Regions from separate parts of the Ruegeria sp. YKSD179 genome, predicted to be linked through region 2. Evidence: riboswitches for the same ligand, from Rfam matches in the RefSeq annotation. Region 2 holds a riboswitch; each other region holds the start of a gene.
What was found. A riboswitch is a leader RNA that binds a small molecule or an ion and turns the genes downstream of it on or off. The one in region 2 is predicted to bind thiamine pyrophosphate.
Positions count from the first base shown of each region.

Region 1 (3,276 bases), on a different contig from region 2:
GGAAGCCAGCGTGCGAACTGGTTGGCCCACATTGCGTGAAAGCCAGTTCAAGCTGTTAGTGGCAGAAAGGATAACTCCCATCTGGATCCAGCGGTTAGGCACTGCATGGCAAAAACTGTGAACTGCGGTCTCTGGTGCAGGGCTGCAGGATTCCCGGGCTACAAGCAAAACACCTGACGTACCCAAGGACAAAAATCCATCGCCTTCGTTTATGCATCCGATCCCGCACGCCGCAGCAGCATTGTCGCCCGCGCCACCAGCAACAATGACAGGTTCGGACAAACCCCATTCTTGTCGCAGTTCGGGCCGAAGCTCGCCAGAAGACTCGCTCCCTTCAAGTAAGCGAGGCATTTGATCGAGACGCATATTGCTTAGTTCGAGTGCTGTATTCGACCAAGTCCGCGCGTTAACATCCAGCCACGATGTTCCCGCGCTATCGGACATTTCACTGACATATTCCCCGGTTAGCCAAAGTCTTAAGTAATCTTTCGGTAATAGAACTTTGGCGGTTTTGGAAAAGATATCAGGCTCGTGTGACCTAACCCATTCCAGTTTTGGAGCGGTGAAGCCAGGAAAGACGATATTTCCTGAAATCTTTCGCATTTCCGGATATTGGTCGAGCTTCTTCGCCTCGTCTGCAGACCTAGTGTCATTCCAAAGGATGCAGGGTCGCAAGGCATTGCCTTCACCATCAAGCAATGTCGCCCCGTGCATATGTCCGCTAAGGCCTATTCCTTTTAGCGCGCAAAATTCCTTGTTATTGGACGAGCGAAGATTTCCGATTACTTTCTCGCAAGCGGCCACCCAGTCCAGCGGAGATTGTTCGGACCAGCCGGGTTTGGGGTTCGAAGTTGTAATGGCAGCTTCGGCTTCGCTAATTACGACACCCGCTTCGTCCATAAGAATTCCCCTGAGCCCCGACGTTCCCAAGTCCAACCCAAGATACACTTTGCGCCCCTCTTTCGATTATTATTTCAGTGGGTAAAATTATTACGTAAAGACGTCTTGTCAACAAAAGTTTCACGAGTTTGGAACCTTTACCATACCTATCCCTGACTTCAAAAACGTGGCAGGTTCTTCCGCTCCTACGTATTCGGATTCGTATGTAATGTAGTAAATTCAAGCCCCTGTTTTACCCAAACTGACTTCGGAAAATACAAGGTCGCATTTTCAACAACATTCCTCGGTCAAGATATGCGGGGACTCGTCAGTAGGTTTTGTCAGATAGGATTAGATGAAGTTGGTTTTGGTTGTATTTTCTTCCAGTTCCTCCTAATCACAGTTTTACCTCGGGGTGCGCGGTAAGCCGCGCTGAGACGTCGTTTGACGAACCCGTTGAACCTGAACCGGCTAGAACCGGCGGAGGGAAAGGTGACGGTTTCATCCATCCTTGCCCTCTCGCCGCAATGGAGGATGACATGAAGCATCTGCTAATTGCTGCGGGACTTCTGAGTGCAACAGCGGCTTTTGCCGCCGACAAACCTCAGCTGACCGTTTACACGTATGACAGTTTTGTTTCCGATTGGGGACCAGGTCCGCAAGTGGAAGCTGCGTTTGAAGAGGTTTGCGACTGCAAGTTGAACCTTGTTGGCATCGAAGACGGTGCGGCGCTTTTGTCTCGCATTCGTCTTGAGGGCGAAAACACAGACGCCGATGTCGTGCTTGGGCTTGATAACAACCTGATCACATCTGCAAAGGAAACCGGTCTTTTTGCCCCTCATTCGGTGATTGCAGAGTACAACCTCCCGATCGAGTGGTCGGACGAAGTATTTGTGCCATTCGACTGGGGTTATTTCGCGTTTGTTCTTAATGCCGATGCGGTAGCCCCTGCTAACTTCCGTGAATTGGCAGATAGTGATACTAAGATCATCATCCAAGATCCTCGCTCTTCGACGCCGGGTCTGGGCCTGCTCTTGTGGGTCAAGGCAGCATATGGCGAGGAGGCATCGGAAATTTGGGCGGGCTTGGCCGACAATATCGTGACGGTTACCAAGGGGTGGTCAGAAGCTTATGGACTTTTCCTTGAAGGTGAAGCTGACATGGTCCTCAGCTACACCACATCTCCCGCTTATCATTTGATCGCTGAAGAAGACGACAGTAAGGCGGCCGCGTCCTTTGACGAAGGTCACTACATGCAGGTCGAAGTTGCCGCAAAACTGGCGAATACCGATCAGTCCGAACTTGCTGATCAATTTTTGCAGTTTATGGTGTCAGACAAATTCCAACAGATTATTCCTACGACCAACTGGATGTATCCGGCGGTAACTCCGGCCAATGGGCTGCCTAAGGGATTCGAGACTTTGATTGTCCCCCAAAAGGCGCTTTTGTTTGAGCCGGATCAGGCCGCAACCGAACGTGAACAGGCAATTTCGGAATGGCTGAGCGCGCTCAGCCAATAAGCCCTCTACCCGGTGTCGGTGCAGCCACGCTTGTTGCTGCACTGATACTGGGTACTTTGGCAGCAGTTGCCCTGCGTGCTGACTCTGGTGGGATGTTTGCGTTTTCCGACTGGGCTGCCTTGCGTTTTACGCTGACACAGGCAGTTTTGTCTTCGGTGATCAGCGCTGGCCTTGCCATCCCGACTGCACGTGCGCTGGCGCGCAGGAGGTTTTTTGGCAGGCAGGTATTGATAGCCTTGTTAGGGGCTCCGTTTATTTTGCCGGTGATTGTTGCAATACTTGGCATTCTACAAGTATTTGGAAGGGCAGGTTGGATTTCTGAGGCTTTGGGCTTCTTTGGTCTTCCGGCCATCCGTGTATACGGATTACACGGTGTGGTGTTGGCACACGTATTCTTCAACTTGCCCTTGGCGACTCGTCTTCTTCTTCAGGGATGGCAGGAAATTCCGGCTGAACAGTTTCGGCTAGCTGCGCAGCTGAACTGCAAGGGTATGGCAATGTTTCGATTGCTTGAGTGGCCGATGCTGAAGCGCGTTCTACCCAGCGTTCTGGCAGTAGTTTTCGCGATCTGCTTGACCAGCTTCGCTGTCGCGTTGACGTTAGGCGGTGGACCGCGCGCAACAACGATTGAACTCGCAATCTATCAGGCGTTTACTTACGATTTTAATTTGGGTCGCGCTGCGCTTTTGTCCACTGTCCAATTGGCATTGACGGCTGCCGCGGCATTGGTCGCGTTGCGATTTACGCGGAAAGAAGGATTTCGAACAGGGCTTGACAGGGCAATTCGTCGATGGGATGGGGGCTCCCCAGCAATCGATACGTTTTGGATCTCCGCCACTGCGGCTTTTCTGCTGTTGCCCCTGTCGTCAGTGGTGAT
Region 1 covers NZ_JBXWRL010000054.1:12,473-15,748, forward strand. The annotation lists gene xylB (xylulokinase) at 1-948, opposite strand, end outside; TPP riboswitch at 1,281-1,386, shown strand; gene thiB (thiamine ABC transporter substrate binding subunit) at 1,419-2,399, shown strand; gene AC2FNE_RS20365 (thiamine/thiamine pyrophosphate ABC transporter permease ThiP) at 2,375-3,276, shown strand, end outside.
Region 1: linked by a shared signal. The riboswitch ahead of thiB (thiamine ABC transporter substrate binding subunit) and the one ahead of AC2FNE_RS23080 (ABC transporter substrate-binding protein) in region 2 are both predicted to bind thiamine pyrophosphate.

Region 2 (3,276 bases):
GCTACTGCGTGCCCTACTGCGTTTCAACTTATTCGTCGGTTATGGCGGTCATCGAAAGCGAGTCGGCATAACATTTGCTACAATTGTGAACCCCGAACCATCCTCAACTGACTCAACGCAATCTCCTAGGGCATACATTGAAGAAGGTAATATGCGCGATGACACGTCAAAGCGTTCGTCAGCACATAGCAAATTCAATCTCAACCTTTGTGACCTGCAACCATCGAATTGCAATTCGATGGCTGGGTTTTTACCATGTTTAATGGTCGCTTGATTATTGCTCTCCTAAATCAACCGCCAATTTCGAGACGGGTCTAGTACCCTCAACCAGCCCAATATCCGAGAGGAACGCTTCGAACCGTTCATAGCGACCTTCGTCCAGGGCCTCAGGACGTAGAGCAAACCTTGGCAACGTGTCGATCCAAGCCTTTGCGTTCAAATCGTCATTCAACTCCGCAGCGTAGTTTTTGAAGACGCTCCAACTTTCGATCGGGTTGTTGACAATGAACTGAGTGGCCAATTGGGTAGCACCCAAAAACCGACGAACCAAATCTGAATCCATTCGATCAGCGTTCGCCACATAAATCAATTCATCGTAGGTCGGCACTCCCTCTTCCTCTACGTAAAAACACCTCCCTTCGACGCCTTCTATTTTCATCTGATTTAGTTCAAAGTTCCGGTAGGCTCCGATTACGGCATCGACCTGACCGGACATAACCGACGACCCCAGCGAGAAATTTACATTCACAAGTTCGATCTCATCCAGGCTGACGCCATTTCGCTTCAATATGGTTGTCAACAATGCTTCTTCGAAACCAGAAACCGAAAATCCTATTTTGCCGCCCTTTAGGTCTGAAACTTGCTTTACTGATCCGTCTTTCAGAACCAGTAGACAGTTTAGAGGAGTGGCTATCAGAGTACCTACTCGGACCAGAGGCAAACCTTCTGCCACCTGCAGGTGATGATTAGGTTGATAACTGACCGCTAAATCTGCTTTCCCTGCAGCAACCAACTTGGCGGGCGCTGATGGATCTGCCGGAGGAATGATTTCAATATCCAACCCTGCATTGGAAAAATACCCAAGTTCCTGAGCGACAATGATGGGTCCGTGGTCAGGGTTTACAAACCAGTCAAGTAGAATGGTCATCTTGTCAGTTGCCCACACAGGTGTCGGCAGGACGAGGGCCGCGCACATTATCAGATGTTTCACAATTGGTTTCCTTGTTCACAAAAGCTAACAAAGTAGCTCATCAGGACATTTCGGAGATCTGCCGACGTTCTTTACCCTGACAAAACACAGGCCAGACGACTTAGAATTGCCGGTGTTTTCAAATTTATCATTTGCAGCAAATCTTATGGACGACACGCCCAGAATCTCTTCGACTTATGTCAGAACGAGCGAGGGAAACCAGCGGTGGGGTCCACCTTGAAACTGTTTCCTACGCCGGTTCTAACCGGTTCAGGTTCAATGGGTTCGCGTAAACGTCTCAGCCGAAATTTGGCACCCCAACAGTAAGCCGGGAAATAGTGAAGTTGGCCGCGACATGTCAATCAGTTTTCATTCGGGATGATCCCCAAAGGTCGTGTTTTGCGTTTGCCCACACACAATGATGGTTACTGATTGAGATGATCATTACCGATACAATCGCCGTTGCAAAGCCGATTTTCCAGCATCCAATTGGTTAGAATTCGGACCACTCCGTTCCGTTAAGCCAAATAACGACGTATCGCTGCACGGCTACCGTTTTTAACAATCTCGTCTAACCAAACTTTGAACTGAGCCGCAAAGCGCTCGTCGTGACCAATTTCGCCGTAAAGGTTGGCTTTTCCAATCCACGCCTGCGCTCCCTCATGCGCTGCGAGGGCGGCACCTTTCAATTCGTTCCAGATCGGATCGTTCGGGGAAATCTCGGTCCCATCTTCGCGAAGGCCAGTGCACATCCGGCACCAAAGCGCTTGTGACAATGCCAAGCCAGAGATAGGCGTCCCAGCGTTTATAGCATCACGCAGCGACGGCAGCAAAAACCCCGGATGCCGGGAAGACCCGTCAAAAGCTACTCTGCGGGTTGTGTCGTGGATCGCAGTATTGGAGAACCGCCTCTTTACCAAAGCAAGATAGTCGACTGGGCTAGCCCCTGGAACAGCCTGAACAAGAGGCACAATTTCTTCAACCTGAACCTTCTGGAAGAACTCCGAGATATCTGGATCCTGCATGCAGGATGAAATTGTCGGTGCACTCAGGATCTCTCCCACATTTGCAAGAAGCTGATGACCGCCGTTTAATATACGCAGTTTCATCACCTCATAGGCGTGAACGTTTTTCGTTATTGTTACGCCAACATTTTCAAACGGGGGTCGATCTCCACAGAAATTGTCTTCAATCACCCATTGCCGAAAGTTCTCATGCGTTACAGGTGCGAGATCATTGATGCCTAGTTCCATAGCTTGTTCGACCACCTGATCCGTTGTGGCCGGCACAATGCAATCCACCATCGAATTTGGAAAAGCTCCGTATCGATCAATCCAATCAGCCAATCCCGGGTCAGATAGCCCTGCCAACCCAACAACGCAGTTTCGCAGGATCGCGCCATTGCTTTGCAGGTTGTCGCAACTAAGAACCGTGAAGGGTTTCAGCCCGGCCGACCTGCGCCGTGCAAGTGCCGCCACAATTGCGCCGAATGCCGTGCCTGGATGGTCGGGATTTTGAGCATCACGGAGTATTTCTTCGTGATGAATATCGAATTCTGAAGAATTCGCGTCGAGGTAGTACCCGCCTTCGGTCACAGTAAGTGACACAATGCGGATGGCCGGTTCGGCCATTTGCCGGATCAGCGACGAATTGTCAGACTCGATTGGAAGATAGCCGATCATAGGGCCGATAACTTCGGCAGATGTTCCGGATGGGTCCAATTCAATCAGTGTCGTGAGACAGTCTTGCGCCAATAACCTCTCACGCATTGCTGCGTCATAGGCTCGAACCCCTGCCCCTATGATCGCCCAATCCTTTGCCACGCCTTGCTGCATGAGTTGGTGGATATACCAAGCCTGATGCGCACGGTGGAAATTCCCAAGGCCGATATGAACGATGCCAGGCTTCAAATCCTCGCGCCGGTACTTCGGTGTTTTGACGTGCGCGGGCAAATCATTTAATCGGTCGCACCGCAATTTTACCGGTGCATTCGCCTTTGCTGTTGGGTTCATCAGCTCATCCAATTTCCACCGTCGACATTGTAGGTTTGAGCCACGATGTACTCAGCTTCATCAGATGCCAGGAAA
Region 2 covers NZ_JBXWRL010000079.1:3,972-7,247, forward strand. The annotation lists gene nrtS (nitrate/nitrite transporter NrtS) at 1-71, shown strand, start outside; gene AC2FNE_RS23080 (ABC transporter substrate-binding protein) at 275-1,210, opposite strand; TPP riboswitch at 1,420-1,519, opposite strand; gene AC2FNE_RS23085 (mannitol dehydrogenase family protein) at 1,708-3,201, opposite strand; gene AC2FNE_RS23090 (L-iditol 2-dehydrogenase) at 3,201-3,276, opposite strand, start outside.

Region 3 (3,276 bases), on a different contig from region 2:
TCGACACCAACTTCCAGAACTTCTGCCTCACCAAAGGCGGGGTTCAGGGAATAAGCAGCGCTCAGCAATTCCAGCATTGACCGGGCGGTAATGCGACCACGATCCTCAGCCTCAATCATGGTCGCACCCAGCATGTAGACGCCGTCGCCACGCGGCACGACATAAAGAGGTATTCGCGGATGCAACAGTCGCACAGGTCGAGACAATCGTACGTCGGGACAACGGATGATAAGCATTTCACCCTTGACCCCCCGCAAATCTTTAAGAACGTCCCGAGCACTCAACCCCCGGCAGTCAATCGTGTTTCCAAGGTTGCTTGGTGCAGTTTGACGACTGATTTTCACGCCTTGGTTGATTAAGTAGTTATGCAGATCACGCAGGGCCCTTCTGGGATCCAAATGGGCTTCTTCTGCAAAAAACAGTCCATCGTCAAAACCAGTCAGGTCAGGCTCTAACTTTAGCAATTGGACATCCTTTATCTTGCAGAAACCCCCGGTTCGCCGCCCGAACCTCTTTAGGTCCGGAGCGTCGCGCTTGTTCGCAACGACTAAAGTTCCGTTTTCTGTAATTTCGGTTCTGTTTGCCCACCAAGCGATCGCTTTTCGGCCCAGCCTCAGAACCGGTTCTTCCGCCTTTTCGGATTCGCACCAAGGTGCCAACATGCCACCTGCCCACCACGAACAACTTTGCTTTCCGGGCAATCCTTTGGTGTCATAGACGGTCACCGACTCACCCCTGGCAGACAGCTCGCTCGCCACAGTCAAGCCCGCCACTCCGGCACCAATTACCGACCACTTGCTCACGTCGCCCAAACCTTATGGAAGTGATGAACTGGACCGTGGCCAGAACCGATTTTCAAATCGTCCGCATGCGCGATCGCGCCCTGCAAGTAGGCATGTGCAGTTGCGGTGGCCAGCTTCAAATCAAGCCCACTTGCCAACCCTGCAGCAACGGAAGATGACAGGGTACATCCCGTACCATGAGTATTCTTCGTCTTCCTTCGTCGGGCCTTGAATTCACCAACTATACCTTTGCAGTCAATCAATAGATCGTGGCAAGTTTCCCCGATTGCGTGGCCGCCCTTCATCAGGACTGCACCCGCGCCGAACTCGCACAAAGCCAACCCCTGTTCTGCCATTTCCTTCGGTGATTCCGCCAAAGGGGCATCGAGCAATAGGGCGGCCTCGGGCAAGTTGGGTGTCAAAACCGTTGCGCGCGGCAACAGTGTTTCGCGTAGCGTCCGAACTGCATCTTGCCGCAACAGAACATCTCCGGACTTTGCTATCATGACTGGATCAAGTACCAGTGGACCTTCGTAACCCTGAAGGCCAATCGCCACGGTCTGGATTATCTCGCGCGTTGCAAGCATTCCCACCTTGATCGCGCCGACATCAAGATCGGACAGAACTGCTTCGATTTGTGCTGCAATTACGTCCTGCGGGATACCGTGAACAGCCTTGACGGTCTGTGTGTTTTGAGCGGTTACCGCAGTGATTACGCTGGCGCCAAAAACGCCAAGCGCGGACATGGCTTTTAGGTCCGCCTGAATGCCCGCGCCCCCGCCGCTGTCGGATCCAGCTATTGCCAAAGCTACGTACGCCATGCCTTTGCTCCAATAAAAGGCAAAGCGAACATAGAAAACGTCTGTGCATAATAGACCGTTCCCTACGCCGGTATTGCCCGGATCAGGTTCGATGGGTTGACGCAGCAACGCCTCTCAGCCCTCCAATCAGGGCACCCCAACGGTTGGAGGGACATTCTCAGGTGGTGAGTCTGAGTTCAAGCGCAAATACGAAATTCTATCGTCAAATTTGGAAAAAATAGAGTAAATGAACTTGATTCAATTCACAGATAGCGCCAACCACCACAGAGACAGTGAGACCAGATCAAAACTAGTTGTCCCCATTGATCTGGTCCAAAAATATGAGAAGTGTCGGCAAAGCCGAGTCAAGTTGGACTCAGCCTTTCATTCCGTCCCAGAATGACTTTACAGACGAAAAGAAGTTTTTAGATTCCGGGTGATTGTCTTCGCCCAAATCTTCAAACTCTTTCAGAATTTCCTTTTGGCGGCTTGTCAGGTTGACCGGAGTTTCCACCGCTAACTCGATGAACATATCGCCAACGCCGCCGCCGCGCAGGGCCGGCATGCCCTTTCCGCGCAGGCGCATCTGGCGACCAGATTGGCTGCCTGCTGGTATCTGAACGCGCCCACGCCCACCGTCGATGGTCGGAACTTCGATCGAGCCGCCCAGCGCCGCCTTAGCCATGCTGACCGGAACACGGCAATAGAGATTCACGCTGTCGCGTTCGAAAAGTTTATGATCAGAGACCTCGACAAATATATACAAGTCACCCGGAGGTCCGCCGCGCATTCCAGCCTCGCCCTCGCCTGCAAGACGAATGCGTGTACCTGTTTCAACACCTGCGGGAATGTTGACCGACAACGCGCGTTCTTTTTCGACGCGACCAGCACCTTGGCACGACTTACACGGGTTCTTAATGATCTGGCCCAGCCCCGAACAGGTTGGACACGTACGCTCCACCGTAAAGAAACCCTGTTGCGCCCGGACTTTTCCCATGCCAGAGCACGTCGGGCAGGTCGTGGGCTCAACGCCACCCTCCGCGCCGGTACCTTCACAAGACGAACAGGCAACTGCCGTCGGCACGTTTATGGTCTTCTGCAAACCGCCAAAGGCTTCCTCAAGGGTTACCCGAAGGTTATACCGTAGGTCCGAACCCCGCGCGGCACGACGACCGCCGCCGCCCCTTTGACCGCCCATGAAGTCGCCGAACAGATCATCAAACACGTCCGAAAACGCGCTTGAAAAATCTCCCTGACCGCCGAACCCACCGCCGGGGCGGCCTCCGCCTCCCATACCGTTTTCAAACGCGGCATGACCGAAACGGTCGTAGGCTGCCTTTTTGTCGGCATCGCGCAGAATATCATAGGCCTCGTTAGCCTCTTTAAACTGCGCTTCTGCGTCGGGGTTGTCCTTGTTGCGGTCCGGGTGAAGTTCCTTGGCTTTTCTACGAAAGCCCTTTTTGATCTCATCCGCCGAAGCGCCCTTGGACACACCGAGCACTTCGTAATAGTCGCGTTTTGACATCAGCATGTCCTTCTGCCTCAACGTAATCGGGCCGGCCCGGCAACCGGACCGGCCCGAATTGGCCCGGCTTTCCGTTAGTTACGCTTGTCGTCGTCCAGATCTTCGAACTCGGCATCGACGATGTCATCTTCGCCCGGAGCAGCGTCCGCAGCCGCCGGTTCATCATCAG
Region 3 covers NZ_JBXWRL010000018.1:52,071-55,346, forward strand. The annotation lists gene AC2FNE_RS11505 (FAD-dependent oxidoreductase) at 1-803, opposite strand, end outside; gene thiD (bifunctional hydroxymethylpyrimidine kinase/phosphomethylpyrimidine kinase) at 800-1,603, opposite strand; TPP riboswitch at 1,646-1,752, opposite strand; gene dnaJ (molecular chaperone DnaJ) at 1,959-3,107, opposite strand; gene dnaK (molecular chaperone DnaK) at 3,182-3,276, opposite strand, start outside.
Region 3: linked by a shared signal. The riboswitch ahead of thiD (bifunctional hydroxymethylpyrimidine kinase/phosphomethylpyrimidine kinase) and the one ahead of AC2FNE_RS23080 (ABC transporter substrate-binding protein) in region 2 are both predicted to bind thiamine pyrophosphate.